Regions from separate parts of the Isoptericola sp. NPDC057653 genome, predicted to be linked through region 2. Evidence: riboswitches for the same ligand, from Rfam matches in the RefSeq annotation. Region 2 holds a riboswitch; the other holds the start of a gene.
The links. Region 2 has a riboswitch for FMN ahead of ribD (bifunctional diaminohydroxyphosphoribosylaminopyrimidine deaminase/5-amino-6-(5-phosphoribosylamino)uracil reductase RibD). Riboswitches for the same ligand answer to the same signal wherever they lie in the genome.
Positions count from the first base shown of each region.

Region 1: it holds a riboswitch for FMN, as region 2 does, so the genes downstream of both, pnuC (nicotinamide riboside transporter PnuC) here and ribD (bifunctional diaminohydroxyphosphoribosylaminopyrimidine deaminase/5-amino-6-(5-phosphoribosylamino)uracil reductase RibD) in region 2, are expected to answer to the same signal.

Region 1 covers NZ_JBHVHP010000003.1:372,992-387,982, reverse strand. Annotated here, with positions in the region: gene ACFU9A_RS18800 (glycosyltransferase family 87 protein) at 1-587, opposite strand, end outside; gene ACFU9A_RS18795 (Nramp family divalent metal transporter) at 809-2,068, shown strand; gene ACFU9A_RS18790 (NUDIX domain-containing protein) at 2,087-2,569, opposite strand; gene ACFU9A_RS18785 (acyl-CoA dehydrogenase family protein) at 2,743-3,987, shown strand; gene ACFU9A_RS18780 (hypothetical protein) at 4,067-4,243, opposite strand; gene ACFU9A_RS18775 (hypothetical protein) at 4,295-4,987, shown strand; gene pnuC (nicotinamide riboside transporter PnuC) at 5,012-5,722, opposite strand; FMN riboswitch at 5,848-5,979, opposite strand; gene ACFU9A_RS18765 (TetR family transcriptional regulator) at 6,058-6,858, opposite strand; gene ACFU9A_RS18760 (class I SAM-dependent methyltransferase) at 6,869-8,086, opposite strand; gene ACFU9A_RS18755 (hypothetical protein) at 8,219-8,452, opposite strand; gene ACFU9A_RS18750 (disulfide bond formation protein DsbA) at 8,501-9,151, shown strand; gene ACFU9A_RS18745 (LLM class F420-dependent oxidoreductase) at 9,198-10,121, shown strand; gene ACFU9A_RS18740 (DUF624 domain-containing protein) at 10,469-11,128, shown strand; gene ACFU9A_RS18735 (extracellular solute-binding protein) at 11,161-12,708, shown strand; gene ACFU9A_RS18730 (ABC transporter permease) at 12,787-13,761, shown strand; gene ACFU9A_RS18725 (carbohydrate ABC transporter permease) at 13,761-14,681, shown strand; gene ACFU9A_RS18720 (rhamnogalacturonan acetylesterase) at 14,683-14,991, shown strand, end outside.
Region 2 covers NZ_JBHVHP010000002.1:227,887-242,877, forward strand. Annotated here, with positions in the region: gene ACFU9A_RS12245 (heme o synthase) at 212-1,222, shown strand; gene ACFU9A_RS12250 (site-specific tyrosine recombinase XerD) at 1,250-2,251, shown strand; gene ACFU9A_RS12255 (ParA family protein) at 2,377-3,309, shown strand; gene ACFU9A_RS12260 (segregation and condensation protein A) at 3,293-4,246, shown strand; gene ACFU9A_RS12265 (SMC-Scp complex subunit ScpB) at 4,243-4,968, shown strand; gene ACFU9A_RS12270 (organic hydroperoxide resistance protein) at 4,980-5,402, opposite strand; gene ACFU9A_RS12275 (TetR/AcrR family transcriptional regulator) at 5,533-6,153, shown strand; gene ACFU9A_RS12280 (pseudouridine synthase) at 6,238-7,107, shown strand; gene cmk ((d)CMP kinase) at 7,179-7,883, shown strand; gene der (ribosome biogenesis GTPase Der) at 7,993-9,558, shown strand; gene ACFU9A_RS12295 (hypothetical protein) at 9,600-10,655, shown strand; gene ACFU9A_RS12300 (hypothetical protein) at 10,706-11,146, shown strand; FMN riboswitch at 11,232-11,361, shown strand; gene ribD (bifunctional diaminohydroxyphosphoribosylaminopyrimidine deaminase/5-amino-6-(5-phosphoribosylamino)uracil reductase RibD) at 11,503-12,612, shown strand; gene ACFU9A_RS12310 (riboflavin synthase) at 12,616-13,263, shown strand; gene ACFU9A_RS12315 (bifunctional 3,4-dihydroxy-2-butanone-4-phosphate synthase/GTP cyclohydrolase II) at 13,260-14,603, shown strand; gene ribH (6,7-dimethyl-8-ribityllumazine synthase) at 14,600-14,991, shown strand, end outside.

The DNA of each region.
Region 1 (14,991 bases), on a different contig from region 2:
CAGCGCGCGCGGGTGGCGGCCAGGGCCACGACGACGGCGCCCGGCGCGATCTTGATCCACGCCCCGGCGGTGGCGACCGCCGTCGCGAGCGCCGGGCGGCGGGAGGCGACGACCAGCGCGACGAGGATGAGCGGCGCGACGACGCCGTCGAGCCGCCCCACGAAGATCGGGCCGAGCGCGACGAGGAACGCGAGCCACCACCAGGCGCCGAGCACGCCGCGGGGGGCGGACCGCACCAGCACGATCGTGGCGACGGCGTCGAGCGCCACGACCATCGCCGTCCAGACGATCTCGTACCCCAGGACGCCGTGCGACAGGAGGGCGGGCAGCGTGACCGGGACGAGCGCGCCGGCGGGGTACACCCAGTCGTAGTCGAGCACGGGCCACTGCCCGGTGGTGAGGCCGTGGCGGGCCCACCACTCGTACAGCGTCACGTCGCCGTAGATGGTGTTCCCCCAGGTGATCGCCTGGTTCACCACCCACGCGTGGACCGCGACGAAGCCGAGCGCCAGCAGCCACGGGGACCTCAGCACGGCGCCGAGGGGACCGGGGTCTCGCCGCGCGGAGGGCGGCTGCGTGGTGGGCACGACCGACATCGTGGCAGACCGGTCTCGGAGGCGGCCCCGGACGCAGGCAGGGATGCGAGATACGGTGATAGACGTCTAGAGTTTCGGACACCCGAAAACTATCCGACCGAAGGAGTCCCGTGAGCCGACCGACGCCCGCCACCGCCCCGGCGCCGCCCGCGCCCGGCGCCGACGGCACCGGCGCGAGCGGTGCCCGCCACCGGGGCGCCCGCCCCGCCCGGATCGTGGCGCTGCTCGGCCCGGCGTTCGTCGCCGCCATCGCCTACGTGGACCCGGGGAACGTGGCCGCCAACCTCACCGCCGGCGCGCGGTTCGGCTACCTGCTGGTGTGGGTGCTGGTGGTCGCGAACGTCATGGCGGTGCTGGTGCAGTACCTGTCGGCCAAGCTCGGCGTGGTCACCGGCCGGTCGCTGCCCGAGGTGCTCGGCGAGCGGCTCTCCCGGCGCGGCCGCGTCGTCTACTGGGCGCAGGCCGAGGTGGTCGCGATGGCCACCGACGTCGCCGAGGTGATCGGCGGCGCCATCGCCCTGCACCTGCTGTTCGGCGTCCCGCTGGTGCTGGGCGGCCTCATCACCGGCGTCGTGTCCATGCTGGTGCTCACGGTCCAGCAGCGGCGCGGGCAGCGCGTCTTCGAGTCGGTCGTGACGTCGATGCTCGTGGTGCTCACGATCGGGTTCTGCGCGGGCCTGTTCTTCTCGCCGCCCGACCTGGGCGCCGTGCTCGGCGGGATGGTGCCGCGCCTCGAAGGCCCCGAGTCGGTGCTGCTGGCGGCGTCGATGCTCGGCGCCACGGTGATGCCGCACGCGATCTACCTGCACTCGTCTCTCGCGCGCGACCGGGTGCGGCACGACGCGCGCGTGCAGCGTCAGCACCTCCTCGCCGCCGGGGTGGCGGACGGCGACGACGAGCCCGCGCCGCCGTCGACCGCCACCGTGCGCCGCCTGCTCACCGCCACGCGCTGGGACGTGGTCGCGGCGCTCGTGCTCGCGGGCGGGGTCAACATCGCGATGCTGCTGCTCGCCGCCGCGAACCTCCCGGGCCGCACCGGCACCGACTCGATCGAGGGCGCGCACGCCGCGATCGAGTCGTCCCTCGGGCCGGCGGTGGCCGTCCTCTTCGGCGTCGGCCTGCTGGCGTCCGGGCTCGCGTCCACGTCGGTCGGCGCCTACGCGGGGGCCGAGATCATGTCCGGGCTGCTCCGCGTCCGGGTCTCCTTGCTGGCCCGGCGCCTGGTCACCCTGGTGCCCGCCATCGTGCTGCTCGCCACGGGGGTGTCGCCCACGTGGCTGCTGGTCGTGAGCCAGGTGGTGCTGAGCTTCGGCATCCCGTTCGCGATGGTGCCGCTGGTGCGGATCACCCGCGACGCCGGCCTGCTGGGCGGCTTCCGCAACGGCGTCCTCACCCAGGTGGCCGCCTGGGCCGTGGCCGCAGTCATCGTGGCGCTCAACATCGCGCTCCTGTGGCTGACGTTCACCGGCTAGCGGCGGTCGAGGCCGGGGTCAGGGGGCCAGCGCGGCCTCGAGGCGGTCGACGAGCGCGGCCTGCGCGCTGACGACGAGGCGGCGCGCGTCGTCGGGCCCGAACCAGGCGACGCGGTCGATCTCCGGCACCTCGATCCGCTTCCCGGAGCGCGGCGGCCACTCGATCTCGACGGTGTTGCTGCGGGCCGTGGCGAGGTCCGGCTGCGGGTCCGGCCACGGACGGGCCCACGCGACCACGCGCTTGCCGGACCTCTGCCGCACCTCGCCGAGGTCGACGTCGGGGGACGACGGCTCCGGGAGCGGCAGCCCGAGCTCCTCCGCCGCCTCGCGGAGCGCGGCCGCGTGCGGCTCCTCGTCCGGCTCGAGCTCGCCCTTGAGCACGGTCCACGCGCCCTCGTCCTTGCGCGCCCAGAACGGCCCGCCCATGTGCCCGAGCAGCACCTCGAGCCCGCCGTCGGGCGTGGTCCGGTAGAGCAGCAGCCCCGCGCTGGTCGTCGCCATCACCCCAGGATCGTCGACCGCGCGCCCTGAGACCGAGTATCGCTTGACCTGAGACGCCGTCGCGGGTCACCATGGGGGCAGGTCGGCGTCGCCACACCACCAGCCTCGTGGCGGCGCCGGCCCTCCTTCTCCGGGCCCGGAACGCCGGACCCCCGTGCAGAGAGAGGTCGTCGATGACCCGCACCGCCCCCGTCATGCCCGGCGTGACCGCCCCCGACTACGACGTCTCGCAGCCGCTGGACCTCGACTACGTGGGCGCCTTCGCCGGCGTCGCCCCCGAGGAGCGCGCGCACCAGCTCGCCGTCCGCGAGTTCGTCCAGGACGAGGTGCTCCCCGTCATCGACGGCTACTGGGAGCGCGCCGAGGTGCCGTTCGACCTCGTGAAGAAGCTCGCCGAGCGCGACTTCCTGCGCGACGGCGTCGACGTGCCCGGCCGCCCGTCCGTGTCGTTCATGGCCGAGGGCCTCGCCAGCATGGAGATGTCGCGCGGCGACGGCTCCGTCGCCACCATCTGCGGCGTCCAGGGCGGCCTCGCCCTGCGGTCGATCATCATGCACGGCTCGCCGGAGCAGATCGAGCAGTACGCCGAGCCGATGGCGCGCGGCGAGATCCTCGGCGCGTTCGCGCTCACCGAGCCCACGCACGGCTCGGACTCCGTCTCGCTCGAGACCACCGCCCGCAAGGAGACGCGCGACGGCGTCGAGGGCTACGTGCTCGACGGCGAGAAGAAGTGGATCGGCTTCGGCTCCTGCGGCGACATCACCGTCGTGTGGGCCCGTCTCGTCGGCGACGACGGCGACAACCAGGTGCACGGCTTCATCGTCCCGCAGGACGCCCCCGGCTACGCCGCCACCACGATCGAGGGCAAGGTCTCGCTGCGCGCCATCTGGCAGGCGCACATCGTGCTCGACGACGTGTTCGTCCCCGCGGACGCCGCGCTGCCCGGCGCGACGTCGTTCAAGGCGACCGCCGCCGTCCTCTTCGCGACCCGCCTCGCGGTGGCCTGGTCCGCCGTCGGGCACGCCGTCGCCTGCTACGAGGCCGCCGCCGCGTACTCGACGCAGCGCATCCAGTTCGGCCGCCCGCTGGCCAAGAACCAGATGGTGCAGGAGCGGCTCACCCGCATGCTCTCGCTGGTCACGCAGATGCAGCTGCTGGTCGCGCAGATCACGCGCCTCGCCGACGCCGGCACGCTGACCGGCGAGCAGGCGTCCCTCGCCAAGTACACGACGACGCGCCAGGCCCGCGAGGTCGCGTCGATCGCCCGCGACATGCTCGGCGGCAACGGCATCCTGCTCGCCAACCGGGTCGCGCGGCACTTCGCCGACCTCGAGGCGCTGCACACCTACGAGGGCACCGAGTCGATGCAGGCGCTCATCGTGGGCCGCGACATCACCGGGGTCTCCGCCTTCGCCTGAGCCCAGCACCCTCCGCACGACGGGGACCCGCGCAGCCGCGAGGGTCCCCGTCGTCGTGTGCGGGCTCTGTGCGGGCTCGTCAGAGGGCGAGGTCGACGGGGACGACGTCGGGGAGCCCGAGCCGCGCCCAGGTCGTGCCCGCGGGGAGGCGGAGGTCGCGGGCCGCCGCTCGGCCGGCGGGGGACAGCGGCCACGCGGCGGGGTCGACGCCGGCGGACACCTGCGGTGCAGCATGACGGACCAGGGTGACGCGCACGGGGCCAGTATGTCCGGGCCTCGGTGGCCTGGATGCTCCTAGGGTCGGGGCATGACCGACGCCGACGACCTCGCCCGCGCGGGCGCCCGCTGGGACGACGACCCGAGCGCAGGGGAGTGGATCCTGCCGCTGCTGGGGGACTTCGGGCCGACGCTCGGTCACGCCGTCCCGCAGCGGTACGCCGCGTACGCCGTCGTCCCGCTGAGCCGGGACGACGAGGGGGACGTCGACCCGGACGGCATCGCCGAGCGCCTCGGCGTCCTGCTCGACGCACTCGCCCCCTGGACGGGGGAGCGGGTGCTGCACGGCACGCTCTGGGAGGGGTGGCCGTCGTTGTACGACCGCGCCGGCGGTGTGGGGTCGTCGGGGACGGCCGTCGGGCTCGCGTGGGACCCGGACGGGCCCGAGCCCACCGCCGAGGAGCTGTCCCTGGCTCGGCGCGCTGCGGAGGCGGACCTGCTCGCCGAGCTCGTCGCGCGGCCGTCGGCCGAACGGCTCCGGCTCCCTCATCGGGACTATCACGTGTGGACGGGCACGACCCGGTCGGTCATCGCGCTCCGGGACGTCGTGGAGCTGCCCTCGCACGTCTGGCCCGAGCACCGCGCGTGGTTCCTCGGGGCGCCGATCTACACGGCCGAGGTGGCGGTCGGCGGCCCTGCGGACCTGGTCGACGCCGTCCTGGCCGAGGAACGGCTCGAGGCCCGGCCGGCCACGCCGTCGACCGTCCTCGACGGCGACGACTGAGGACCACCGCCGCGCCGTCGGGCGTCAGGCGGCGATCGTCGACTCCGCCTCGGCCTGCTCGCGGCGGTGCACGCGCCACCAGACGAAGAACCCGGTCAGCGTGAAGGCGCCGTAGAACACGTACATGAGTGCGGTCGCGTAGTACTGCGCCGACCAGAGGAGCGGCACGCCCACGACGTCCACCGCCACCCAGACCAGCCAGAACTCGACCCAGCCCTTGGCCATGCCGTAGGTGGCGACGAGGGAGCCCATGAAGATCCAGGCGTCCGACCACACCGGCTCGTACGAGCCGAGCGCGCGGAACAGCGGCGTGAGCAGCAGGGTGCCGCCCACCATCACGACGACGATCCCGACGCGCTCCCGCCAGGAGGCCCAGTGCGGGTGCACCGCGGCGCCGCCGTCGGCGGGGATCCTGCCGTCGGCGCGCACCTCGAGGGCGGCGCGCTCGGTGCGCCGCCACTGCACCCAGCCGTAGATCGACACGATCAGGAACATCACCTGGCGGCCGGCCTGGCCGAGCATGTCGGCGCGGCTGGAGTCGCCGAACCACGAGCCCATGAACACCGTGAACAGCAGCAGGTTGCCGACGATGCCGACGGGCCAGGCCCACACCTTGCGCCGCATGCCGCCCAGCGCCGAGGCCAGGCCGAAGCCGTTGCCGACGATCTCGCGCCACGACATGTGCTGGTCACCGATGGTCAGCGTGGCGTTGAAGAACGCGTCGATCGCGTCCATCGTTCACTCTCCCGGTCCGAGGGTGCGGCGTCCGGGGTGAGGGCTGACGTCCGCCGAGGGCGGACCGGGGCCCGCCGTCGACGACACGACGCCCGGCGGCACCCACCCGTCACCGGGCGCGTGCCGCACGTGCTTCCTCCCATCCGGACTTTGACCGTCGGCCCTGGAATCTCACCAGGTCAACCGGCCTCCCGAGGGAGGCCGGGTCGCGGGCTGTCACCGCCGGCTCGGAATTTCACCGACCCCGGAGCACGTACGTGCGTGTCTTCCACCGCCGGAGGTCCCGGCGGCGTCTTGCACAACGCAGGATGCCACAGGGGCATTCCGGCGTGCGCTCAGGAGAGGGCGTCGCGGACGGCGCGGGCCACGTCGTCGGGCCCGGCGCCGGGCTCCAGCACGGTGACGACGACGCGCCGGCCGTCGGCGCCCGTCACCACGGAGCGCCCGCCGTCGCCGTCGGTCACCGGCACCTCGCCCGCGGCGGCGAGCTGCTCGTCGGTGTGCGGGAAGGGGGTGATCGCCGCCCGGCGCAGGTCGGCGAACGCCTCCTCCAGCTCGGGCCGGAGGTCCAGGTGGGGGTTGCGCAGCCAGCGCCGCAGGATGGCGTTGTGCACCGCGACGACGGACGCGGCGAACGCGATCGACATCGTCGTGGTGGAGCGGTCCGGGGGCAGCGTGTCGCGCAGGTACGCGGTGAAGGCGCGCTCGTAGCGGTGCGTCGTGACGAGCTCGCGGTCGCGCAGCGCCGGCACCTGCTGCAGCAGCTGGTGGCGGGCGATCGACGTCTCCCGCTGGCCCACGTGATGGTCGAAGACGAGGCGGGCGGCCCGGCAGACCTCGAGGTACGGGTCGGTCGCCGGGTCCCACGCCCGCTCGGGCGCGCGGCCGGACTCCTCGCTGGCCCGGGCCTCGGGCCGCGTCTCGGCGAGCATCACCACGACCTCCTCGAGGAGGAGCTCGTGGTCGGCGAAGACCACGTCCTCCTTGGAGCGGAAGCGGCGGAAGAAGGTGGCACGGCTGACGCGGGCCGCATCGGCGATCTCTTCGACGGTGGTCTGCTCGTAACCCTGCCGGGAGAAGAGGTCGATCGCGGCGTCGACGGCCTGGGCGTGGGTGTGCGTCCGGACGGCAGTCATGCCACGGAGATTACTCCGGCAGGCCGTCCTCACCCGCCGGCGTCCGCCCGCCCTCGGTCCCGAGCAGGAGGCGGTAGAACCGGAAGAGCCCGAAGTCGTCCACGGGCAGCACCTCCACGCCGGCGAAGCCCGCCTCCCGGGCGTACCGGCGCACGGTGGCGGGGCGCATCACCGTGCCCGTCGCCGCCGACGGCCACGACGACAGGCTGTCCGGCAGGCACACGAACAGGCTGTAGCCGTACATGATCCGGTCGACGTCGTCGGCAGGGGCCTGGAACTCCTCGGCGACCGCCTCGTCCATGACGACGACGACGCCGTCGGGCCGCATCGACTCCCGCACGGCCTCCAGCACGGCGACCGGGCGCGGCATGTCGTGCAGGCACTCGAAGGCGAACGCCGCGTCGAACGGCTCGGCCGTGCGCAGCTCCGCGGCGTCGGACAGGTGGAACACGACCCGTTCCTCCAGGCCGCGCTGCGCCGCGGCGACGCGGGCGGCCTCCACCGACGGCCGGTCGAGGTCGACGCCGTGCAGCTCCGCGGTGGGGAAGGCGCGCGCGAGGGCGAGCGTCGACCAGCCGAACCCGCAGCCGACGTCGACCACGCGGGCGCCCGGACGGCTGAGCACCTGCCGCACCGGCTCGATGCTCGCCAGCGCCGAGGCCAGCCGCTGCTCGAACCACGGCCGGTTGACGTCGGCCTGCGCGTGGCGGGCGTCGTCGCCGAGCTGGTCCCACGACACCCCGCCGCCCGTGCGGTACGAGCGCAGCAGGTGGGGGAGCTGCGGCCCGACGGCCCCGACGAACCGCGCCAGGGGCGCCAGGTAGCTGAGCGACTCCGGGTCGGCCAGCACCTCCGCGTGCGCCTCGGGCAGCTCGAACGTGCGCGCGGCGGCCCGTGCGGCCTGGCTCAGGCCGTCGGTGGCGCCGTCGGGCTCGTGCGCCACGAGGATGCCCGTCGCGGCCTGCTGCTCCAGCCACTCCCGGGTGTAGCGCTCGGACGTGCCCGTCACGGCCGCCAGCTCCGCCGAGGTCTGGGGGCCGCACTCGTCGAGCGCGCGGTACCAGCCCAGCGAGTCGCCGACGTAGACCGCGAGGGTGTCGATCGCGCCGAGCGCCGCGCCGAAGAGCCGGTCGGCGAACTCCGCCGCGGACGGCGAGGGCGGGCCCGGCTCGTGCGCCTCCGCGGCGCTGGTGCTGGTCCTCCCGGTGGTCCGGGTCACGTCTGTCATGCCGACGCCTCCGTCGCGACGCCCGCGCCGTCGCGGGCTCCCCGTGGGCGTCGTCGGGAAGACGCCCGCCTTCGACGCTAGCCCGGGGCCCTGCGCCGCGTCGATGCCCGGAGCGGGTGACTCCTGGCGGGGTCAGCCCTGGCGCGGTCCCGCGCCGGGCTCATCCCGCCGGGGCTCGTCGAACCCGGCGTCCGCGGGGCGGCGCGTGCGCTGCAGGTAACGGATCTCGCGGACGGCGACCCCGGCCGCGAGGATCAGCGGGATCCAGGCCCACATCCGGCCGCGGAGCACCACCGAGAGCATGGCGACGGCGACGACGCACGCCCCGAACACCGTCCACACGCTCGCCCACCGCACCCTGCGCACGTGGCGAGGCTACCGCGCCGCCCCCGCCGCCTGGGTAGGGTGGCGGGCGTGACTTCCGGGACCACCACCGCGCCTGAGACCACGTCCACCCCCTCGACCGCCCCGGTCGTCGACGTCTACGTCGACCCGCTGTGTCCCTTCGCCTGGATCACCTCCCGGTGGGCGCTGGAGGTCGCGGAGCACCGCGACGTGCGTCTCACGTTCCGCCTCATGAGCCTGTACCTGCTCAACGCGGACCGGGACCTGCCGGCGGACTACCGGGCCAAGATCGAGTCGTCGCGCGGCATCGGCCGGGTCGCGGCCGCCGTCCAGACCGAGCACGGCCCGGAGGCGTTCGGCGCCTTCTACACGGCGGCCGGCACGCGCATCCACCCCGGCGGCCGGTCGGACCTCGACGCCGTCGCGCGCGAGGCGCTCGCGGAGGCGGGCCTGCCCGCCGAGCTGGCGGACGCCGCGACCTCGGACCGCTACGACGCGGCCCTCGCCGTCTCGCACGAGGAGGGCATGAAGCCCGTGGGCGAGGACGTCGGCACGCCGACCATCCACGTCGACGGCGTGGCGTTCTTCGGGCCCGTGCTCACGCGCGTGCCCCGCGGCGAGGACGCGGTGCGGATCTTCGACGGCGCGGTCGCGCTGGCGTCGTTCCCCGACTTCTTCGAGCTGAAGCGCTCGCGCACCTCCTCGCCGACCTTCGACTGACCGTCCGGCGTCGCGCCGGCCCACCGCTCCACCCGAGAGGCGAACCATGACCCTCGACCTGCGTGTCTTCACCGAGCCCCAGCAGGGCGCGTCGTACGACGACGTGCTCGCCGTCGCGAAGGCGACCGAGACCCTCGGCTTCAGCGCGTTCTTCCGCTCCGACCACTACCTGGCGATGGGCGGCGACGGCCTGCCCGGGCCCACCGACGCCTGGACCACGCTGGCCGGCCTCGCCCGCGACACGTCCACGGTGCGGCTCGGCACCCTGGTCACCTCGGCCACGTTCCGGCACCCGGGCGTGCTGGCGATCCAGGTGGCGCAGGTGGACCAGATGTCCGGCGGCCGCGTGGAGATCGGTCTGGGCGCCGGCTGGTTCGCGCGCGAGCACGAGGCGTACGGCATCCCGTTCCCGGCGAAGCGGTTCGGCCTGCTGGAGGAGCAGCTCGAGATCCTCACCGGGCTGTGGGGCACGCCCGTGGGCGGCTCGTACTCCTTCGCCGGCGAGCACTACACGCTCACCGACTCCCCGGCTCTGCCGAAGCCGGCGCAGGCGAAGATCCCCGTCATCGTGGGCGGCGGCGGCCCTCGCCGGACGCCGGCGCTCGCCGCGCGGTTCGGCGACGAGTACAACCAGGCGTTCCCCGAGCTCGACACCGTCGCCTCCCGGATCGGCGTGATCGACGACGCGCTCGCCGCCGTCGGCCGCACCCCGGACTCGATCGTGCAGTCCGTGGCCCTCGTGCTCGCCGTGGGCAAGGACGAGGCGGAGTTCGCGCGCCGCGCCGCCGCCATCGGCCGCGAGCCGGCGGAGCTGCGCGAGCACGGCGTGGCCGGCACGGTCTCCGAGGCCGTGGACCTCCTCGGCTCCCTGCGCGACCAGGGCGTGCAGCGCGTGTACCTCCAGGTGCTGGACCTGGACGACCTCGACCACCTGGACCTCGTCGCGCGCGAGGTCGCGACGCAGCTCTGACCCGTCGCCCGGGTCCGTCCGCCTCCCGCCGAGGCCGTCGGGACCCGCGCGAGGTGGTGCGATCCACGCCGGGGTGGTGCGCACGACCTCGGGAGCGCCCGGCCCGCCTCGGCACGGTGCGGACCACCGGGCGCTGACGGACACCTGCCGCGGCGGGGGCTGCCTCGTGGCGGTGTCGAGGCGTGTCCGCGAGATGTCGTCGGGATGTTGACGAGGGAAACCCCGACCCCTACGGTGAATCCATTCAACCCGGGAAGGCCTTTCCCGAACGCTGGCCGGCGGTGCCGCCGACCAGGAGCCCAGGGACGAGCCACGACGGCTCGTGCATCGATGGAGATGGGACCGACATGGCGACGGTGGACGACGCGCGAGCCCGCGGCACGCGGCTCGACCGCTGGTTCGGCTGGGTCGACACCCTCGCCTACCTCGGGCTGCTCAACCTCCTGATCCTGGCCGGCACGCTGACCGGGGGAGTGGTGCTCGGCCTGGCGCCCGCGCTCTCCGCCGCCGCGACCTGCAGCCGCACCCGGCTGCGCGGGGACGCCCAGCGCACCGTGCGGGCGTTCGTCCAGGCCTGGTCGGCCGGCTTCGGCCGCGCCAACCTCGTCGCCGCACCGGCCCTGGCGGTGCTCGTCCTCACCGGGACGAGCCTGGCCGCGCTCGACGGCGGGCCCGTCGTGCTGCGGGCCGCGCTCGCCGTCGTCGGCGGCCTCGCCGTCGTGCACCTGCTGCTCGTCCTGACGATGGACGCCCACTACGACCTGCCGCGCGGCGCCGTGCCGCGGCTGGCCTGGTCGTTCCTGCTGCGCTTCCCCGGCGCACCCCTCCTCCTCGCGGCGACGACGGCGCTGGTCGGCGTCGTCACCGCGTTCGTGCCCGGACTCCTGCCCGTCGTGTCGATCGGCGCGTGGGTGCACCTGTGCACGGCGCTCTGCCTGTCCTTCTACGCCGCCAACGACCGCAACCTCGAGCACCACCCGGCGGACCCCGACCCCCTCGACGAGTGAACGACGACGTGCACTCCGACGAAAGGACCACGATGAACTCACGACGGCTGGCACCCCTGGCCCTCCTGGCCGCGGGCGGCCTCCTGCTCTCCGCCTGCAGCAGCGCGGGGGGCGGCGACGGCGACGGTGGCGGCAGCGGCGAGAAGCTCGCCTCGCTGTCGATCATGGCGCCGTACCTCTCGGCGACGCCGCCCGAGGCGGACGACCCGGTGGGCGAGAAGCTCTCCGAGCTCGCGGGTCTCGACCTCGAGATGCAGTGGGTGCCGAACGCCGAGTACGGCGACCGCACCAACGTGGTGCTCGCCGGCGACGACATCCCCGACGTCATGGTGATCCAGCAGAAGAGCCAGGGCTTCGTGCAGACGGCGGAGGCCGGCGGCTTCTGGGACCTCACGGACTACCTCGCCTCGGGCGACTACCCGAACCTCGTCACCGAGAACGAGGACGTGCAGCAGGCGTCCAGCGTCAACGGCAAGGTCTTCGGCGTCTACCGGGCGCGCGACGTGGTGCGCACGTCGATCAGCATCCGCAAGGACTGGCTGAAGAACCTCGGCCTCGAGGAGCCCACCAACACGGACGAGCTGATGGAGGTCGCCCGGGCCTTCACCGAGGACGACCCCGACGGCAACGGCAAGGACGACACCTACGGGATGATCATCCCCGCCTGGGGCGCGACGATCGGCACGGGCAGCCCGTACGACGCGATCGAGACGTGGTTCGGCGCGGGCAACGTGTGGAAGGACGACGGCGGCACGCTGGTCCCGTCGTTCACCACACCCGAGTGGAAGCAGGCGCTCGACTACGAGAAGACGCTGATCTCGTCGGGCTACGTCAACAAGGACTACGCCACGATGGACGGCACCACGGGGTGGAACGAGCCGTTCGTCAACGGCAAGGGCGGCATCATCATCGACGTCCAGTCGCGCGCCGCCCAGCTGGCCGGCCTGTTCAAGGACCAGGACCCGAAGACGTACGACCAGAAGGTCGCGCTGGTGGGCAACATCGCCGGCCCGAACGGCGACTTCGCGCTCCCGACGCCGGGCTACAGCGGGTTCCTCGCGGTCCCCAAGGCGTCGGTGCAGACGGAGGACCAGCTCAAGCAGGTGCTGACCGCCCTCGACGCGCTCGCCGGCAAGGACGGCCAGGTGCTCGAGAACAACGGCATCGAGGGCGACAACTTCACGGTGGAGGACGGGTACGCCGCCTTCGACGAGTCCAAGCAGGACTACACCGACGTCGTCTCCGGCGCGTGGGCCCAGATCGGCACGAACGTGGCCGGCTACGTGGCGTACAAGCCGAAGCCGGAGACCGCGTACGACGCGGAGCTCGCCCAGGAGCGGCTCGACCTGCAGGAGAAGGACCTGGAGAAGGCGGTCTTCAACCCGGCGGGCGCGCTGGTCTCCAAGACCTACTCCACCAACGGCGTGCAGCTCGACCAGGTCATCGCGGACGCCCGCATCCAGTACATCAGCGGACAGATCGACGAGTCCGGCCTCGACGCGGCGATCGCGCAGTGGAAGTCCTCCGGCGGCGACCAGGTGACGTCCGAGATGAACGAGCTCTACGGCCAGCTCGGCTGATCCCCTCCGGCGCGGGGCCGGACCGGCCCGCACGGGCCACCGGCCCGGCCCCGCGCCCCGTCCGAGATGGAGGCTGCGATGACGACCGTCGTCGACGTCGAGAAGGCCGGCACGCCGGCCCCGACCGCCCCGGTCCCGCGCCCGCGACCCCACCGCCGGTGGGCGCGCGTGGTCCGGTTCCGGTGGCTGCTGGTCATGCTGCTGCCGGGGGTCGCGTACTTCCTGCTGTTCCGCATCTGGCCGATGTGGGGCGCGCAGATCGCGTTCAAGAACTACGTGCCGTTCCTGGGCATCCAGGGGTCGGAGTGGGTGGGCTGGCAGCACTTCGCCGAGTTCTTCTCCAACCCCGACTTCCCGCGGCTGCTGGGCAACACCCTGATCCTGGCCGCGCTGAGCCTGTTCGTCGCGTTCCCCCTGACGATCGTGCTGGCGCTGCTGCTCAACGAGGTGCGCCTGTCGGTGCTCAAGCGGACCGTGCAGACGCTGGTCTACATCCCGCACTTCCTGTCCTGGACGGTCGTGGTCTCCCTGACCGCGCTGCTGTTCGCGATCGGGACCGGGCCGCTGTCGTCGTTCCTCGACGGGCTGACCGGCCAGGAGACGAACTACCTCGCCGACCCGTCCTGGTTCCGGCCCCTGATCCTGCTGCAGACCGTCTGGAAGACCACCGGCTGGGGCACGATCATCTTCCTCGCGGCCCTGGCGAGCGTGGACCAGGAGCAGTACGAGGCCGCCGTGATCGACGGCGCCGGCCGCTGGCAGCGCACCTGGCACATCACGCTGCCCGCGATCCGCCCCACGATCATCGTGATGCTCATCCTGCAGACCGGGGAGATCCTCAACACCGGCTTCGAGCAGATCTACCTGATGTCCAACGCGCTGAACCGCACGGTCGCGGACGTGTTCGACACGTACGTCTACTTCACCGGCATCCAGCAGGGCGCCTACTCCTACTCCACCGCGGTGGGCCTGTCGAAGGCGATCGTCGGGCTGGTGCTGATCTTCGGCACCAACTGGCTCGCCAAGCGCTTCAACCAGCAGGGGATCTTCTGATGGCCACCACCACACCCGTGCTGCGCCGGGCCTCCAAGCCGTCCACCCAGCACCAGCGGTTCAACACCCGCGCCGGCCGGGCGTTCGACGTCGTCAACGTCGTGCTGCTGGTCGCGGTCGGGCTGCTCGCGCTGCTGCCGTTCCTGTACGTGCTGGCCGGGTCGTTCGCCACCGAGCTGGAGATCACCACCCGGCCGTTCTTCCTGTGGCCCCGCGAGTTCACGACCGACTCCTACGCCTCGATCCTGTCCTCGACGGCGTTCGTGCGCGCCTTCGTCACGACGGTCGTCGTCACCCTTGTCGGCACGCTGGTCCAGCTCGCCCTCACGGCGCTCATGGCCTACCCGCTGTCGAAGGTCGAACTGCCCGGGCGGCGCACGATCATGACCGTCGTCGTGTTCACGATGGTGTTCTCCGCGGGCATGATCCCCACGTTCCTGGTGGTCAAGGAGCTCGGCCTGCTCAACACCTACTGGGCGCTGATCCTGCCGATGGCGATCAACCCGTTCAGCCTCATCATCATCAAGAACTTCTTCCAGCAGCTGCCGCAGGAGCTGGAGGAGTCCGCGAAGATCGACGGCGCCCACGAGCTGCAGATCCTGCGCCACGTCGTGGTGCCGCTGTCCAAGCCGGTGCTCGCGACGTTCGCCCTGTTCTACGCGGTGGGGATCTGGAACGACTACATGTCGCCGCTGCTGTACCTGGGCGACCAGGACATGTGGACCCTGCAGATGTTCCTGCGCCAGGTCACGGCGTCGGCGTCGCTGTCCGCGCAGGACATGGGCAGCGAGCTCCCGCCACCCGCGCAGGGCATCAAGTTCGCGGTGGTCATCGTGGCCACCATCCCCGTGCTCCTGGCGTACCCGTTCCTCCAGAAGCACTTCGCCAAGGGCATGCTCATCGGCAGCGTGAAGGGCTGACATGACGATCCACCTCGCGGGCGACTCGACCGTCGCCCCGACCGACGAGGGCCGGACGTCCGGCCACGCCGAGATCCCGCTGCTGGGCTGGGGCGACGAGCTCGCCGCCCTGCTCGACGTCCCCGTGCGCAACCACGCGATCGGCGGCGCGACGACGGCGTCCTTCCGCGCCGAGGGGCGCTGGGACGCCCTGCTCGCCGAGCTGCGGCCCGGGGACACGGTGGTGGTCCAGTTCGGGCACAACGACCAGAAGGAGCCCGACGAGCTCGCCGCCGAGGGCGGGTACTCCGAGCGGCTGGCGCGGTTCGTG
Region 2 (14,991 bases):
GTCCCATCAGGTGGGCGCGCGTGGACAGCGGGGCGCGCGGGCGGACGCCGGGGGAGGGCGCGGGGACATGACGACGAGCCGGGCATTTCTCACAGCGCCCCGGGTCCGGCCCGGGCCGCCCCGCCGGTGACCTCGGCGTACGATGAGGCGGCGGCAGACCCACGCCGCCCGAGCTCCCCGGACCCCCAGCCGAGAACGGACAAGCACGCGCGTGAGCACCACGAGCACCACGACGCCCCATCCCTCGACGCCCACCCGTGCCGCGGTGCGGGCGGAGCGGGAGCGTGCCGATGCCGTCCGGGCGGAGCGCCGCGGCGCTCCCGCGGGTCCGAGCAAGGGGTGGCGCGACCGCGTCGCCGCCTATGTCGCGCTGACCAAGCCGCGCATCATCGAGCTGCTGCTCGTCACCACGCTGCCCACGATGATCCTCGCCCAGGGCGGGCTCCCGTCGCTGTGGCTGGTGGTCAAGACACTGGTCGGCGGCACCCTCGCGGCCGCGTCGGCCAACGTCTTCAACTGCTACCTGGACCGTGACATCGACCAGGTGATGAACCGGACCAAGCGGCGCCCGCTGGCCACGGGGGAGATCACGCCGCGCGCCGCGCTCGTGTTCGCCACCGTGCTCGGGGCCGTGTCCCTGCTCTGGTTCGCGCTGCTGGTCAACCCGGCGTCCGCGTGGCTCACGTTCGCCGCCATCGCCATCTACGTGGTCGGCTACACGATGATCCTCAAGCGGCGCACGCCGCAGAACATCGTGTGGGGCGGCATCGCGGGCTGCATGCCCGTCTTCATCGGCTGGGCCGCCGTCACGGAGTCGCTGAGCTGGGCCGCCGTCGCGCTGTTCGGCGTGATCTTCTTCTGGACGCCGCCGCACTACTGGCCGCTGTCCGTGAAGTTCAAGAAGGACTACGCGAACGCCGGCGTGCCGATGCTCCCGGTGGTCGCCACCGACCGCCGCGTCGCGATCGAGATGGTCGCGCACACCGTCGCGATGATCGCCTGCTCGCTCGCCCTGGTCCCGCTCGCCGGGATGTCGTGGTTCTACACCGCCGTCGCGGTCGTCTCGGGCGGCTGGTTCCTCTACCTCGTGATCGCGATGCTGCGCCGCGCGGGCCACCCAGAGCGGGGCAAGCTCGGCGCGATGAAGGTCTTCCACGGCTCGATCACGTACCTCACGGTGCTGTTCATCGCCGTGGCGGTGGACGTCTTCCTGCCCTTCTGACCCCGCGCCGCGGGGCATGATGGCCCGGTGCCCGACACGTCGCCCGCCCCGACCCTCCCGCCCGCACTGACGGCCGCGCTGCAGGACTACCTCGCGCACCTCGGCGTCGAGCGCGGGCTGTCGGCCAACACCGTGGCGGCCTACCGGCGCGACCTCGGCCGCTACGCCCGCCACCTCGACGCCACAGGCCGCTCCGGCCTGGACGACGTGGGGGAGCGCGACGTCGAGGGCTACGTGGTGGTGCTGCGCCAGGGGTCGGACGGCGGCGCCCCGCTGTCGCCCTCGTCCACGGCCCGGGCCCTGGCCGCCGTGCGGGGCTGGCACCGGTTCGCGCACGCCGAGGGCGTCACGCGCGCCGACCCCGCGTCGCAGGTGCACGCCCCGAGCTCCCTGCGCCGCCTGCCGCACGCGCTGTCCGTGGACGAGGTGGCCCGACTGCTCGACGCGGCGGGGACGGGCGAGGGGGCCGTCCCCCTGCGCGACCGCGCGCTGCTGGAGCTGCTGTACTCCACCGGCGGGCGGATCAGCGAGGTCGTCGGCCTGGACGTCGACGACGTCGACGGGCTGCGTCCCGCCGCCGGCGCCCCGGGCGGGCCCGACGACGGCCTGGCCGGCTCCGGCTCGGTGCGGCTGCGGGGCAAGGGGGACAAGGAGCGGGTCGTGCCGGTCGGGTCCTACGCCCGCACCGCCCTGGACGCGTACCTGGTCCGGGCCCGGTCGCCGCTGGCGTCCGCGGGCCGCGGCACGCCGGCGCTGTTCCTCAACACCCGCGGCGCGCGGCTGTCGCGGCAGAGCGCCTGGTCCGTGCTGCAGGGCGCGGCCGAGCGGGCGGGGCTGACCCAGCACGTCTCGCCCCACACGCTGCGGCACTCGTTCGCGACCCACCTGCTGGCCGGCGGCGCCGACGTCCGCGTGGTGCAGGAGCTGCTCGGCCACGCGTCGGTGACGACCACGCAGATCTACACGATGGTGACGCCCGACGCCCTGCGCGAGGTCTACGCCGCGGCGCACCCGCGCGCCCTCGGCTGACCCGCCGCACGACCCGGCGCACGACCCGGCGCGGACGAAGGGCGGCGCGCCCGGCGTGCCGCCCGGGCCCCGGGAGGCGCTGGGGTAGCGTGACGCAGGTGAGCGAGGGACTCGGGAGCGACACCATGACGCAGACGACCACGAGCGACGCCTCACCGGCCGCGGCCACCGCGACCAGCCCGACCCCGGGCAGTCCGGCCGCCGGGATCGAGGAGCCGCGTACCGACGTCGTCGGGCGGCCGCTGCCCGACTTCCGGGACCCGGAGCCGCTGTCGTCGCACGGGCCTGCGCGCATCGTCGCCATGTGCAACCAGAAGGGTGGCGTCGGGAAGACCACCACCACGATCAACCTGGGCGCCGCGCTGGCCGAGTACGGCCGCCGCGTGCTGCTGGTCGACTTCGACCCCCAGGGCGCCGCGTCGGTGGGCGTGGGCGTCAGCCCGCACGACCTCGACCTCAGCGTCTACAACCTGCTGATGGAGCGCGACGTCAGCTTCACCGACGTGCTGCAGCCCACGAACATCGAGGGCCTGGACGTGCTCCCGGCCAACATCGACCTGTCCGCGGCGGAGGTGCAGCTCGTCGGCGAGGTGGCCCGCGAGTCGGTGCTGGCGCGCGCGCTGCGCCCGGCGCTGGACGACTACGACGTCATCCTCGTGGACTGCCAGCCGTCGCTCGGCCTGCTCACCGTCAACGCGTTGACGGCCGCGCACGGCGTGCTCATCCCGCTGGAGTGCGAGTTCTTCGCGCTGCGCGGCGTCGCGCTCCTCGTGGAGACCATCGAGAAGGTGCGCGACCGCCTCAACCCCGCGCTCGAGATCGACGGCATCCTGCCGACCATGTACGACTCGCGCACGCTCCACTCCCGCGAGGTCGTGGCCCGCGTGCACGAGGCCTTCGGCGACACGCTGCTGCACACCGTCATCGGGCGCACCGTGAAGTTCCCGGACGCCTCCGTCGCCGCGGAGCCGATCACCAACTACGCCCCGACGCACGCCGGAGCCGCCGCGTACCGGCAGCTCGCGCGCGAGCTCGTCGCCCGTGGTGACGCCGCCTGACGTCGCCGCGGAGCCTGCCGCCGACGCCGCGGAGCCCGAGGCGTCGGTCGACGCCCCGTCCGCCGGCTTCGAGGTGCACCTCGCGAACTTCACCGGCCCGTTCGACCTGCTGCTGTCGCTGATCGCGAAGCACGAGCTCGACGTCACGGAGGTGGCGCTCGCGGCCGTGACCGACGAGTTCGTCGCGCACATCCGCGCCGCCGACACGGCGGCGCGCGAGGCGACCGCCCGCGGCGAGGAGCACCCGTCGTGGGACCTGGGCACCGCGAGCGAGTTCCTGGTCGTGGCCGCCACCCTGCTCGACCTCAAGGCGGCGCGGCTGCTGCCCGGCGTCGTCGAGGAGGACGCGGAGGACCTGGAGCTGCTCGAGGCCCGCGACCTGCTGTTCGCGCGGCTGCTGCAGTACCGCGCCTACAAGGAGGTCTCCGGGATCCTGGCCGAGCGGCTCGAGACCGAGGGGCGCCGCGTGCCGCGCTCGGTGCCGCTCGAGCCGCACCTGACGGCCCTGCTGCCCGAGCTCGTGTGGACGCTCGACGGCGCCCGCCTGGCAGAGCTGGCGGCGCGGGCGCTCGAGCCGAAGCCGCCGCCCGTCGTCGGCCTCGACCACCTGCACGCTCCCGCGGTGAGCGTGCGCGAGCAGGCGGGGGTGGTAGCGCGCCGGCTGCGGCGGGAGCACGTCGCGACGTTCCGGGCGCTCGTCGCGGGGGAGGAGCGGCTCGTGGCCGTCGCGCGGTTCCTCGCGCTGCTGGAGCTGTTCCGTAACGGCCGGGTCGCCTTCGAGCAGGCGACCGCGCTGGGGGAGCTCACGGTGCGGTGGACCGCCGGCGGGGACGAGCAGGACGTGGACGACGACGGCGCGCTCGCGGCCGGGTTCGAGGAGTTCGACGGGGCCGCGCCGCAGGACGGCGGGCCGCACGTGACGGAGGTCGTGGCATGACGCAGCAGACGGGCACGACCGGCGCGGGGGCGGGCGGCGTGGAGGCGACCGGCTCCGACGTCGGGGCACCCGCCGAGGCCGTCGGTCGCCCGGTGCCCGAGCTCGACGTCGACGTCGACGAGCTGCCCGGGGGCCTGGCGGCCGCGCTGGAGGCCGTGCTGATGGTCACGGAGTCGCCCGTGCCCGTGGAGCGGCTGGCTGCCGGCGTCGCGCGGCCGGTGCCGGAGGTCGCCGCGGTGCTGGAGGACCTCGCCGCGGAGTACCGCGGCGAGACGGGCGGGCGCCCGCGCGGCTTCGAGCTGCGGCAGGGTGCGGACGGGTGGCGGGTCTACTCCGCCCGGGCGCAGGCCGACGTGGTGGGGGCGTTCGTGCTGGAGGGGCAGTCGTCGCGGCTCAGCCAGGCGGCGTTGGAGACCCTCGCGGTCGTCGCGTACCGCCAGCCGGTCACGCGCGGGCAGGTCTCGGCGGTGCGCGGCGTCAGCGTGGACGGCGTCGTGCGCACGCTGCTCGCGCGCGGGCTGATCGCCGAGACCGGCCAGGACCCGATGACCGGCGCCGTGCTGTTCGGCACCACGGGGGAGTTCCTGGACCGGATGGGCTGGACGTCGCTCGACGCGCTGCCCCCGCTGGCGCCGCACCTGCCGGACGTGGGGGAGGCGATCGGCCTGGACCCGTCCTCGGCCGGCCTCGCGGGCCTGACCGAGGACGGGCTCGGCGCGTGAGCGCCTGACGCTCAGGCGACGGTGGCGTCGACCGTGACGTCGACGTTGCCCCGCGTGGCGTTCGAGTAGGGGCACACCTGGTGGGCGCCGGCCACGAGGGCGTCGGCGGTGGCCTGGTCGACGCCGCCCATCTCGGCGTGCAGCGCGACGGCGAGACGGAACCCGCCCTCGTCCGTCGGCAGGAGCGACACCTCCGCGACGACCGCGGAGTCGGTCATCGGGGCCTTCTCGCGCCGGGCGACGACCTTCAGCGCCGAGTGGAAGCACGCGGCGTACCCGGCGGCGAAGAGCTGCTCGGGGTTGGTGGCGCCGCCCGCGCCGCCCATCTCCTTCGGGATGGCGAGGTCGACGTCGAGCAGGCCGTCGTCGGACCGCGAACGGCCGTCCCGTCCGTCTCCGGTGGCAGTGGCGACCGCGGTGTAGAGCACGCTCATGCTGGTCCTCCTGGGTAGGCGGCTAGTAGGGTTACTAGTTCGTCTACTAGATCACGCGGCGTCCGTTGCCGCAAGCACCCTCGGGCGCGACCCGCGCCGAGGAGGTGCCCCGACGTGAGAGGTTGGTGGGATGGGAACCAGGACGGCGGGCGCGACGCCCGAGCGGGCACCTGCGCGCGGGCCGGTGCGCGAGCGGATCCTCGAGGCGGGGAGCCGGCTGTTCTACGCGGACGGCATCCGCGCCGTGAGCGCCGACAAGGTGATCGCCGCGGCGGAGGTGTCCAAGGTCACGTTCTACCGGCACTTCCGGACCAAGGACGACCTCGTCGTCGCCTACCTGGACGCGATCGCGGAGGAGGAGCGGGCGCAGCTCGCACGGCTGCGCGCCGAGCACGCGGGCGACCCCGCCGCCGCCCTCGCCGCCCTGGCCCGGGTGCTGGGCACCGTGGCGCGCGCCCCGGAGTTCCGGGGCTGCGCGTTCGTCAACGCCGGCGCGGAGTACGCCGACCCCGCCCATCCCGTCCGTCAGGCGGTGGCGCGGCACCGCGCCTGGTACGCCGACTTCTTCGCCGACGTGGCGCGGGAGGACGGCGCGGACCACCCGCGGGCGGCCGCCGCCGAGCTGATGATGCTGCGCGACGGGGCCATGGTGTGCGGGGACGTGGACGACGCCCGCGCCGTCGCGCCCCGCCTCGCGTCCGCGTTCGCGGCGGTGCTGGCCGCCCACCGCGGGGCCGCGGCCGGCGCCTGACGGTCGTGCCCCGCGACCGCCCGGCGCGGGTCGCCGGGTGGCGCCGTCGAGCGGGACCGGCCCGACCTGAGAGAATCGGGCACCATGAGCACCGAACGCCGCGGCGGGAGCCGCCGCACCAACCGCCCGCAGGGACCCGCCGCGCAGCGCTCGCAGCGCCCGCGCAAGACCGCCCCCCGTCGCCCCGCGCCGCGCTCCGGCGAGCCGGACCGCGACGTCCACGTCGCCGACGGCGTCCGCCTGCAGAAGGTGCTCGCGCAGGCCGGCCTGGGCTCGCGCCGCAAGTGCGAGGAGCTCATCGCCGAGGGGCACGTCGAGGTGGACGGCGTGCTCGTCACCGAGCTCGGCGTGCGCGTGGACCCCGCGAAGGCCCAGGTGCACGTCGACGGCATGCGCATCCAGCTGGACGCGTCCAAGGTGACGATCGCCCTCAACAAGCCCCTCGGCGTGGTGTCGACGATGAGCGACCCGGACGGCCGCCCGACGCTCGCCGACCTGGTCAGGGACCGCCCCGAGCGCCTGTTCCACGTCGGCCGGCTCGACGCCGACAGCGAGGGCCTGCTGCTGCTCACCAACGACGGCGAGCTCGCGAACCGCCTCGCCCACCCGCGGTACGAGATCCGCAAGACCTACCTCGTCACGGTGACGGGCGGGGAGTTCTACCCGCGCCACGCCAAGCAGCTGACCGAGGGCGTGGAGCTCGAGGACGGCGTGGCCCGCGCCGACAAGGTGCGCGTGGTGGACTCCGTGCCCGGCGAGACGATGCTCGAGATCGTGCTGCACGAGGGCCGCAACCGCATCGTGCGCCGCATGCTCGACGCCGTCGGCTTCCCGGTGACGCGCCTCGTGCGTACCCGCATCGGCCCGATCGCCCTGGGCGACCTGCGCGTCGGGCGCACGCGGGTGCTCGGCCGCACGGAGCTCGGCACCCTGATGCGCGACGTCGACATGTGACGTCGCGGCTCCGCACCCTCGTCCTCCCCGCCCAGCAGATTCCGCGCGGCACCGCCGCGCGACAACAGAAGGTGAGCTCTCACGTGGTCGTCATCGCCGTCGACGGTCCCTCCGGGTCCGGCAAGTCCAGCGTCTCGAAGGCGGTGGCGGCCCGGCTCGGGCTCGCCTACCTCGACACGGGCGCCATGTACCGCGCCGCGACGCTGTGGTGCGTCGAGGGCGGCACGGACCTGGCCGACCAGGCCGCCGTCGCCGACGCGGTGCGGGCCATGCCGCTTGAGATGGGCGTCGACCCCGCCGCGCCGACCGTGCACCTGGGCGGGCGCGACGTCGCCGAGGCGATCCGCACAACCGAGGTCTCCACCGCCGTGTCGCAGGTGGCGACCAACCTCGAGGTCCGCGCCGAGCTGCGCCGGCGCCAGCGGGCCGTCATCGAGGCGGAGAACGCGCCCGGCGGCTTCTCGGGCGGGCAGGGCATCGTCGCCGAGGGCCGCGACATCACCACCGTCGTGGCGCCCGACGCGGACGCCCGCGTGCTGCTCACCGCGAGCGAGGAGGCGCGCCTGCGCCGCCGGTCCCTCGAGGTGCACGGCGCGGCCGACGCCTCCGCCGTCGAGGCCACGCGCGACCAGGTGCTGCGCCGCGACCGCGACGACTCGACGGTCAGCCAGTTCCAGGTCGCGGCCGACGGCGTCGCCACCGTCGACTCGTCCGACCTCGACTTCGACCAGACGGTCGACGCGGTCCTGGCGGTCGTCGCGCAGGTCACCGCCTGACCTCGACCCGCCCTCGGCGGGCCCGTCGCGGCCCCCGTCGCCCGGCCTCGCGGCCGGGTGACGGGGGTCTCGTTCGTGACACGCCGCCGGGCCTGGGAGAATGGTGCCCATGACCACTCCCGCCGACGGCTCCGTGCCCGCTGCCGAGCCCACCGACGACCCCACCACCGCGCCCGCGGACGCCGCCCAGGCGGCGGAGCCCGCGCGCGACGCGGTGGCCGAGGTCCTCGAGTCCGAGGGTGACGACGAGGCGCGCGAGCGCGCCCTGCGCGCGGGCCTGGAGGACTTCGAGCTCGACGAGGCCGACCGCGCCCTGCTGGACGCCGACTGGGACGAGGAGGGCTTCGGCCCCGGAGACGCCCCGCTGCCCGTCCTCGCCGTCGTCGGCCGCCCGAACGTCGGCAAGTCGACCCTGGTCAACCGCATCCTCGGGCGCCGCGAGGCCGTCGTCGAGGACACGCCGGGCGTCACGCGCGACCGCGTCAGCTACCCGGGCGAGTGGTCCGGGCGCGAGTTCACCCTGGTGGACACCGGCGGCTGGGAGGTCGACGTCGCCGGGATCGAGTCCAAGGTCGCCGAGCAGGCCGAGGTGGCGGTCGCGCTCGCGGACGCCGTGATCTTCGTGGTCGACGCCACCGTGGGCGCGACGTCGACCGACGAGCGCGTGGTCGAGCTGCTGCGCCGCTCCGGCAAGCCCGTGATCCTGTGCGCGAACAAGGTGGACGGCCCCTCCGGCGAGGCGGACGCCACCTACCTGTGGGCGCTCGGGCTGGGCGAGCCGCACCCCGTCTCCGCCCTGCACGGGCGCGGCACCGGCGACCTGCTCGACGCGGCCATGAAGGTGCTGCCCGAGGTCTCCGAGCACGGCGAGCTGCGGCCGGCCGGGCCGCGCCGCGTGGCGCTCGTCGGCCGCCCGAACGTCGGCAAGTCGTCGCTGCTGAACAAGATCGCGGGCGCCGAGCGCGTGGTCGTCGACGAGATCGCCGGCACCACCCGCGACCCCGTCGACGAGCTCGTCGAGATCAAGGGCGTGCCGTACTGGTTCGTCGACACGGCCGGGATCCGCCGCCGCGTGCACCAGACGCGCGGCGCGGACTTCTACGCCTCCCTGCGCACGCAGGCGGCGATCGAGAAGGCCGAGGTCGCCGTGGTGCTGGTCGACGCGTCGGAGCCGATGACGGAGCAGGACACGCGGGTCATCTCGCAGGCCGTCGACGCCGGCCGCGCGCTCGTCATCGCGTACAACAAGTGGGACCTCATGGACGACGACCGTCGCCCGTACCTCGAGCGCGAGATCGAGAAGGACCTGGTGCAGGTGCAGTGGGCGCCGCGCGTCAACGTCTCGGCCCGCACCGGCTGGCACACGGACCGGCTCACGCGCGCGCTCGAGACGTCGCTGGAGTCGTGGGACACCCGCATCCCGACCGGCCGCCTCAACGCCTTCCTCGGCGAGCTCGTCGCCGCCCACCCGCACCCGCTGCGCGGGGGCCGGCAGCCGCGCATCCTGTTCGGCACGCAGGCCTCGACCCGGCCGCCGCGGTTCGTCATCTTCGCGACCGGGTTCCTCGAGGCCGGGTACCGCCGGTTCATCGAGCGCCGCCTGCGCGAGACGTTCGGGTTCGAGGGCTCGCCCATCGAGATCAGCGTGCGGGTGCGGGAGAAGCGGCGTCGCTGACGCCGCGGACGAGCCGCCCATGAGCCGCCGATGAGCCTGCGATGAGCGCCGCCCCGCTCGCCCGCCGGGGTCGCCTGCTGCGCCTCGGCGCGGCGCGCGACACCTCCGCCGTGCGGCACCTGGTGACGTTCCTCGTCGTCACCGTGGCCACCGTGCTGGTGACCCGGTTCCTGCTCGCCGCCTCCGGGTACCCGCAGGTGGGCGGCGGCGGGCTGCACGTGGCGCACGTCCTGTGGGGCGGGCTCGGCATGGCGCTCGCGGTGGTGGTGCTGCTCTCGTGGGTGGGCCCGGCCCTGCGTTCGGTGGGCGCGGTGCTCGGCGGGATCGGCTTCGGGCTGTTCGTCGACGAGATCGGCAAGTTCGTCACCTCCGACAACGACTACTTCTACGCGCCGACGGCGGCCCTCATCTACGCGGTCGTCGTGGTGCTGGTGCTCCTCGTCGAGGCGCTGCACGGCCGGCGCGCGCACCACCCCGCGGAGTATCTCGCGGTGGCGACCGACCGCGCCGTCGCCGGGGTGGCCGGCGGGTTCACCGACGCCGAGCGCGACGAGGCCCGCGCCCTCGTGGCGCGTGGCCGCGGGGAGCCCGGCGCCGACGAGGTCGCGGCGCTGGTGGAGGCCGTGCCCCCCGACGACGTCGCCGTCCCCGACCCGGTGCGCGCCCTCGTGCGGCGCGCGTCCGCGTGGTTCGCCGAGGCGATGGAGCACCGGTGGGCCGCGGCGGTGGTCGTCGTCGCCGTGCTGGGCACCGCGACCGCGTCGCTGGTCGTGGGGCTGCGCGTCCTGGTCGGCGGCGTCGACGTGCCGGCCTGGGTCGGCACGGGCATCCTCGTGGCCGTCGCGGCGACCGTCGCCTGCGTGGTGCGGGGGATGACGGTGGGCCCGCGCGACCACCGCGCCGGTGCCGTGTGGGTGCGGCGCGGCGTGCTCGTCAGCCTCCTCGTCACGCAGCTGCTGGCGTTCCGTGCCGTGCAGTGGGCGGCGGTCGCCGGGCTCGTGGTGGACCTGCTGGTCCTCGCCGCCCTCGGCGTCGCCCTCGGCCGCGACGACGACCGCCGCACGGCCCGCCGGCCGGCGCCCGACCGCCAGGCCTGACGGGCCCGGGACCGTCGCGTGCGGGTGCCGCCGGGCCTAGTGTCGATGGCGTGATCACCCGCGACGAGCTGGACCGGCGCTCCGGGGCCGCCGACGGCGGCGACGACCGTCGGATCCCGCTGCTGACGCTCGCCGAGTTCTTCGACGGCAACGACGACGAGGAGTCGCTCGCGCCGAACCAGTGGGGCGACGGGCGCCCGCCGCTCGCCGAGATCCGGCGGCGCCTGGAGCGGCTCGCCGCCTGGGAGGGGGTCGCCTGGGTGCGCGTCGAGCTGCACGAGGAGTCCGTCGAGGACGACGGCGACTGGATCGTCGCCGAGGCCGTCGCCGTCTGCACGACGCTCGTCACCGAGGAGGTCGAGGACCTCGTCGGGGCGGACGAGCTCCAGGCCGACGGCGTCGTCGAGGGGTACGTCTACCCCGCGCCCTGGTTCACCGACGTGCCCGACGTCCCGGCCGGGCACCGCGTGCTGTCCCTCGTCTGGGACTGACGCCGGGCCGGGGTGAGACGTGCGCCACCCGGGCTTGCCAGGAGCCGACGCGGCGTGGCACGGTCAGCGGTGACGAGCGAATTGCTCGCGTGCTCTGGGGTCGGTGAAATTCCGAGCCGGCGGTGAAAGTCCGCGACCCGGTCACAGCCTGTGACCGGTTGACCAGGTGGAACTCCTGGACCGACGGTCAAAGTCCGGATGGGAAGCGCACGCGACGGCTCCCCGTCCGGTCCGTCCCAGGCCCCTCGAGGGCCCGCGCCACCCGTCGTGGCGGCACGCGACCGGCCGGCTCGAGCACGTCCGACCCCGCCTTCCTGCACCCCGGGGTCCGCGACCGGACGACAGGGGCAGGACACATGGAGCAGCCGCAGCCCGGCCGGTTCCCGGCGACGGGCGCCGGCGGGGGCGACGCCACCGACGCCGAGCGTGCCGCGATGCGCCGGGCGCTGGAGCTCGCCGCGCAGATCCCCGCCCGGGGGCCCAACCCTCGCGTGGGGTGCGTGCTCCTGGCCGCCGACGGCACGGCGATCGCCGAGGGCTACCACCACGGGGCGGGCACGCCGCACGCCGAGGTCGAGGCCCTGCGCGCCGCCGTGGAGCGCCTCGGACCCACCGCCGCCCGCGGAGCGACCGCCGTCGTCACGCTCGAGCCCTGCAACCACCACGGCCGCACCGGCCCCTGCGTGGACGCGCTGCTCGACGCCGGCGTCGCGCGCGTCGTGCACGGCGACCACGACCCGAACCCGGCCGCCTCGGGCGGCGCCGCCCGGCTGCGCTCCGCGGGCGTCGACGTCGTCGGGGGCGTGCTCGCCGACGAGGCCCGCGCGCTCAACGCCACGTGGACCCACGCGCTCGAGCTCGGCCGCCCCGTCGTCACGTGGAAGGTGGCGACGACCCTCGACGGGCGCGCCGCCGCCGCGGACGGCACGTCCCGCTGGATCTCCGGCCGCGCGGCCCGCCACGACGTGCACCGCCTGCGGGCCTCCGCGGACGCGGTCGTCGTCGGAACCGGCACCGCCCTCGCCGACGACCCCGACCTCACGGTGCGGCACGTGCCCGGCCCGCAGCCCGAGCGTGTCGTCGTCGGGCTGCGGGAGCTGCCGGCCACCTCCCGCCTGGCGCGCGCCGCGGCCGCGGGGGAGCCCGTGATGCACCTGCGCACCCACGACCCGCACGAGGTGCTGGACCTGCTCTGGTACCGCGAGCACCGGCACGTCCTCCTCGAGGGCGGCCCCGCCCTCGCGGCGGCGTTCTGGCGCGCCGGCCTGGTCGACGACGTCGTCGCGTACGTCGCGCCGGTGCTGCTCGGCGTCGGCGCCCCCGCCGTCGCCGACCTCGGGATCGGCACCATCGCCGACGCCGCCCGCCTCGACCTGCTCGACGTGGCCGTCCTGCCCCAGGACCCGGCCGACCCCACCGACACCCCCACCGTGCGGCTCGTCATGCGGCCGCGGAAGGAGCGCTGAGCCATGTTCACCGGCATCGTGGAGGAGCTCGGCACCGTCGTCGCCGTGCGCGAGCACGCGGACGGCGCCCGCCTCACCGTCGTGGCCGAGAGGGTGCTCGACGGCGTCCGGCTGGGCGACTCGATCGCCGTCGACGGCTGCTGCCTGACCGTCGCGGAGACCGGTGCGCACGACGGCCGCGCCACCTGGACCGCCGACCTCATGGCGGAGACCCTGCGGCGCACCGGCCTCGGCGCGCGCCGCCCCGGCGACCGCGTCAACCTCGAGCGGGCGCTCGCGGCGGACGGGCGGTTCGGCGGGCACGTCGTGCAGGGCCACGTCGACGGCGTCGGCACCGTGCTGGCCCGCACGCCGGGCACGCAGTGGGAGGTCGTCGAGGTCGCGCTGCCGGCCGACCTGGCCCGGTACGTCGTGGCGCAGGGGTCGATCGCCGTCGACGGCGTCAGCCTCACCGTCGTGGCCGCGGGCGACGCGTCCTTCACGGTGAGCCTCATCCCCGAGACGCGGGCGCGCACCACCCTCGGTCTCCGTGGTGTCGGGGAGCAGGTCAACCTCGAGGTCGACGTGCTGAGCAAGTACGTCGAGCGACACCTGGCGTCCGGCGTGGCGCTCGGACCGTCCGGCGCCGTCGCGGCGGGGGCGGCGCGATGACCGCCGCGACCCTCCGCGAGGTCGAGGGGGCGACCGAGCGCGTCGCGCGGGCGATCGCCGACGTCGCCGCCGGCCGCCCCGTCGTCGTGGCCGACGACGCCGACCGCGAGAACGAGGGCGACCTCATCCTCGCCGCCGACGCCGCCACCCCCGAGCTCATGGGCTTCCTGGTGCGGCACACCAGCGGGCTCGTGTGCGTGGGCGTGGCGGGGGAGCAGCTCGACCGGCTCGGCCTGCCGCTCATGGTCGAGGCGAACCAGGACGCCTTCCGCACCGCGTACACCGTGACCGTCGACGCCGCCGCCGGCGTCACCACCGGGATCTCCGGCGCCGACCGCGCCCGCACCGCCCGCCTGCTCGCCGACCCGGGGGCCGCGCCCGCCGACCTCACCCGGCCCGGGCACGTGCTGCCCCTGCGCGCCCGCCCCGGTGGCGTGCTGGAGCGGCGCGGGCACACCGAGGCCGCCGTCGACCTCGCCCGCCTCGCCGGCCGGGGCGACGCCGGCGTCCTCGCCGAGCTGGTGCACGACGACGGCACGATGATGCGGCTGCCCGCGCTGACCGAGTTCGCCGCCGAGCACGGGCTCACCCTCATCAGCGTGGCCGACCTCGTCGCCTACCGGCGGGCGACGGAGGTGCTCGTCGAGCGGGTCGCCGTCACCACGCTGCCCACCCGGCACGGCGAGCTCACCGGCGTCGCCTACCGGGACACGCGCACCGGGGACGAGCACGTGGCGCTCGTGGCCGGGCCGCTCGACGCCCTCGCCGACCCTGCCGCGGGGCCCGTCCTGGCCCGGGTGCACTCCGAGTGCCTCACCGGCGACGCGTTCAGCAGCCTGCGCTGCGACTGCGGGCCGCAGCTCGACGAGTCGCTGCGCCGGGTCGTCGCGGCCGGGCGCGGCGTCGTCGTCTACCTGCGCGGGCACGAGGGACGCGGGATCGGCCTCGCCGCCAAGCTCGCCGCCTACGCCCTCCAGGACGCCGGGCGGGACACCGTGGACGCCAACCTCGACCAGGGGCTGCCCGCCGACGCCCGCGACTACACCGCCGCCGCGCACGTGCTGCGCGACCTCGGCGTGCCCCGCGTGCGGCTGCTCACCAACAACCCGGCCAAGGTCGACGGCCTCGTCGCCGGGGGAGCGGACGTCGTCGAGCGCCTCCCGCTCGCGCTGCCCGCCCACCCGCGCACCCTCGGCTACCTGCGCACCAAGCGCGACCGCATGGGCCACGACCTGCCCCACCTGACCGAGCACGCTCCCGCCACCACGCACGACACCGGAGGAACCCCGATGCACCGCACCACCACCCCCGCCCCGCTCGCCGCCGGGGCCACCCGATGAGCGGCGCCGGCGCCCCCGCCGTCGCGCCCGTCGACTGCTCCGACCTGCGCGTCGCCGTCGTCGCCGCGAGCTGGCACACCACCGTCATGGACGGTCTGCTCGACGGCGCCCTGCGCGCGTGCGCCGACCACCGCGTCGCCGACCCCCGCGTGGTGCGCGTGCCCGGGTCGTTCGAGCTGCCCGTCGCCGCGCAGGCGCTCGCGGCAGCCGGGTACGACGCCGTCGTCGCCCTGGGCGTCGTCATCCGCGGCGGCACCCCGCACTTCGACTACGTGTGCGCCGCCGCGACCGACGGGCTCAACCGCGTGGCCCTCGACCACTCGGTCCCCGTGGGCTTCGGCCTCCTGACGTGCGACGACGAGCAGCAGGCCCTCGACCGCGCCGGGTT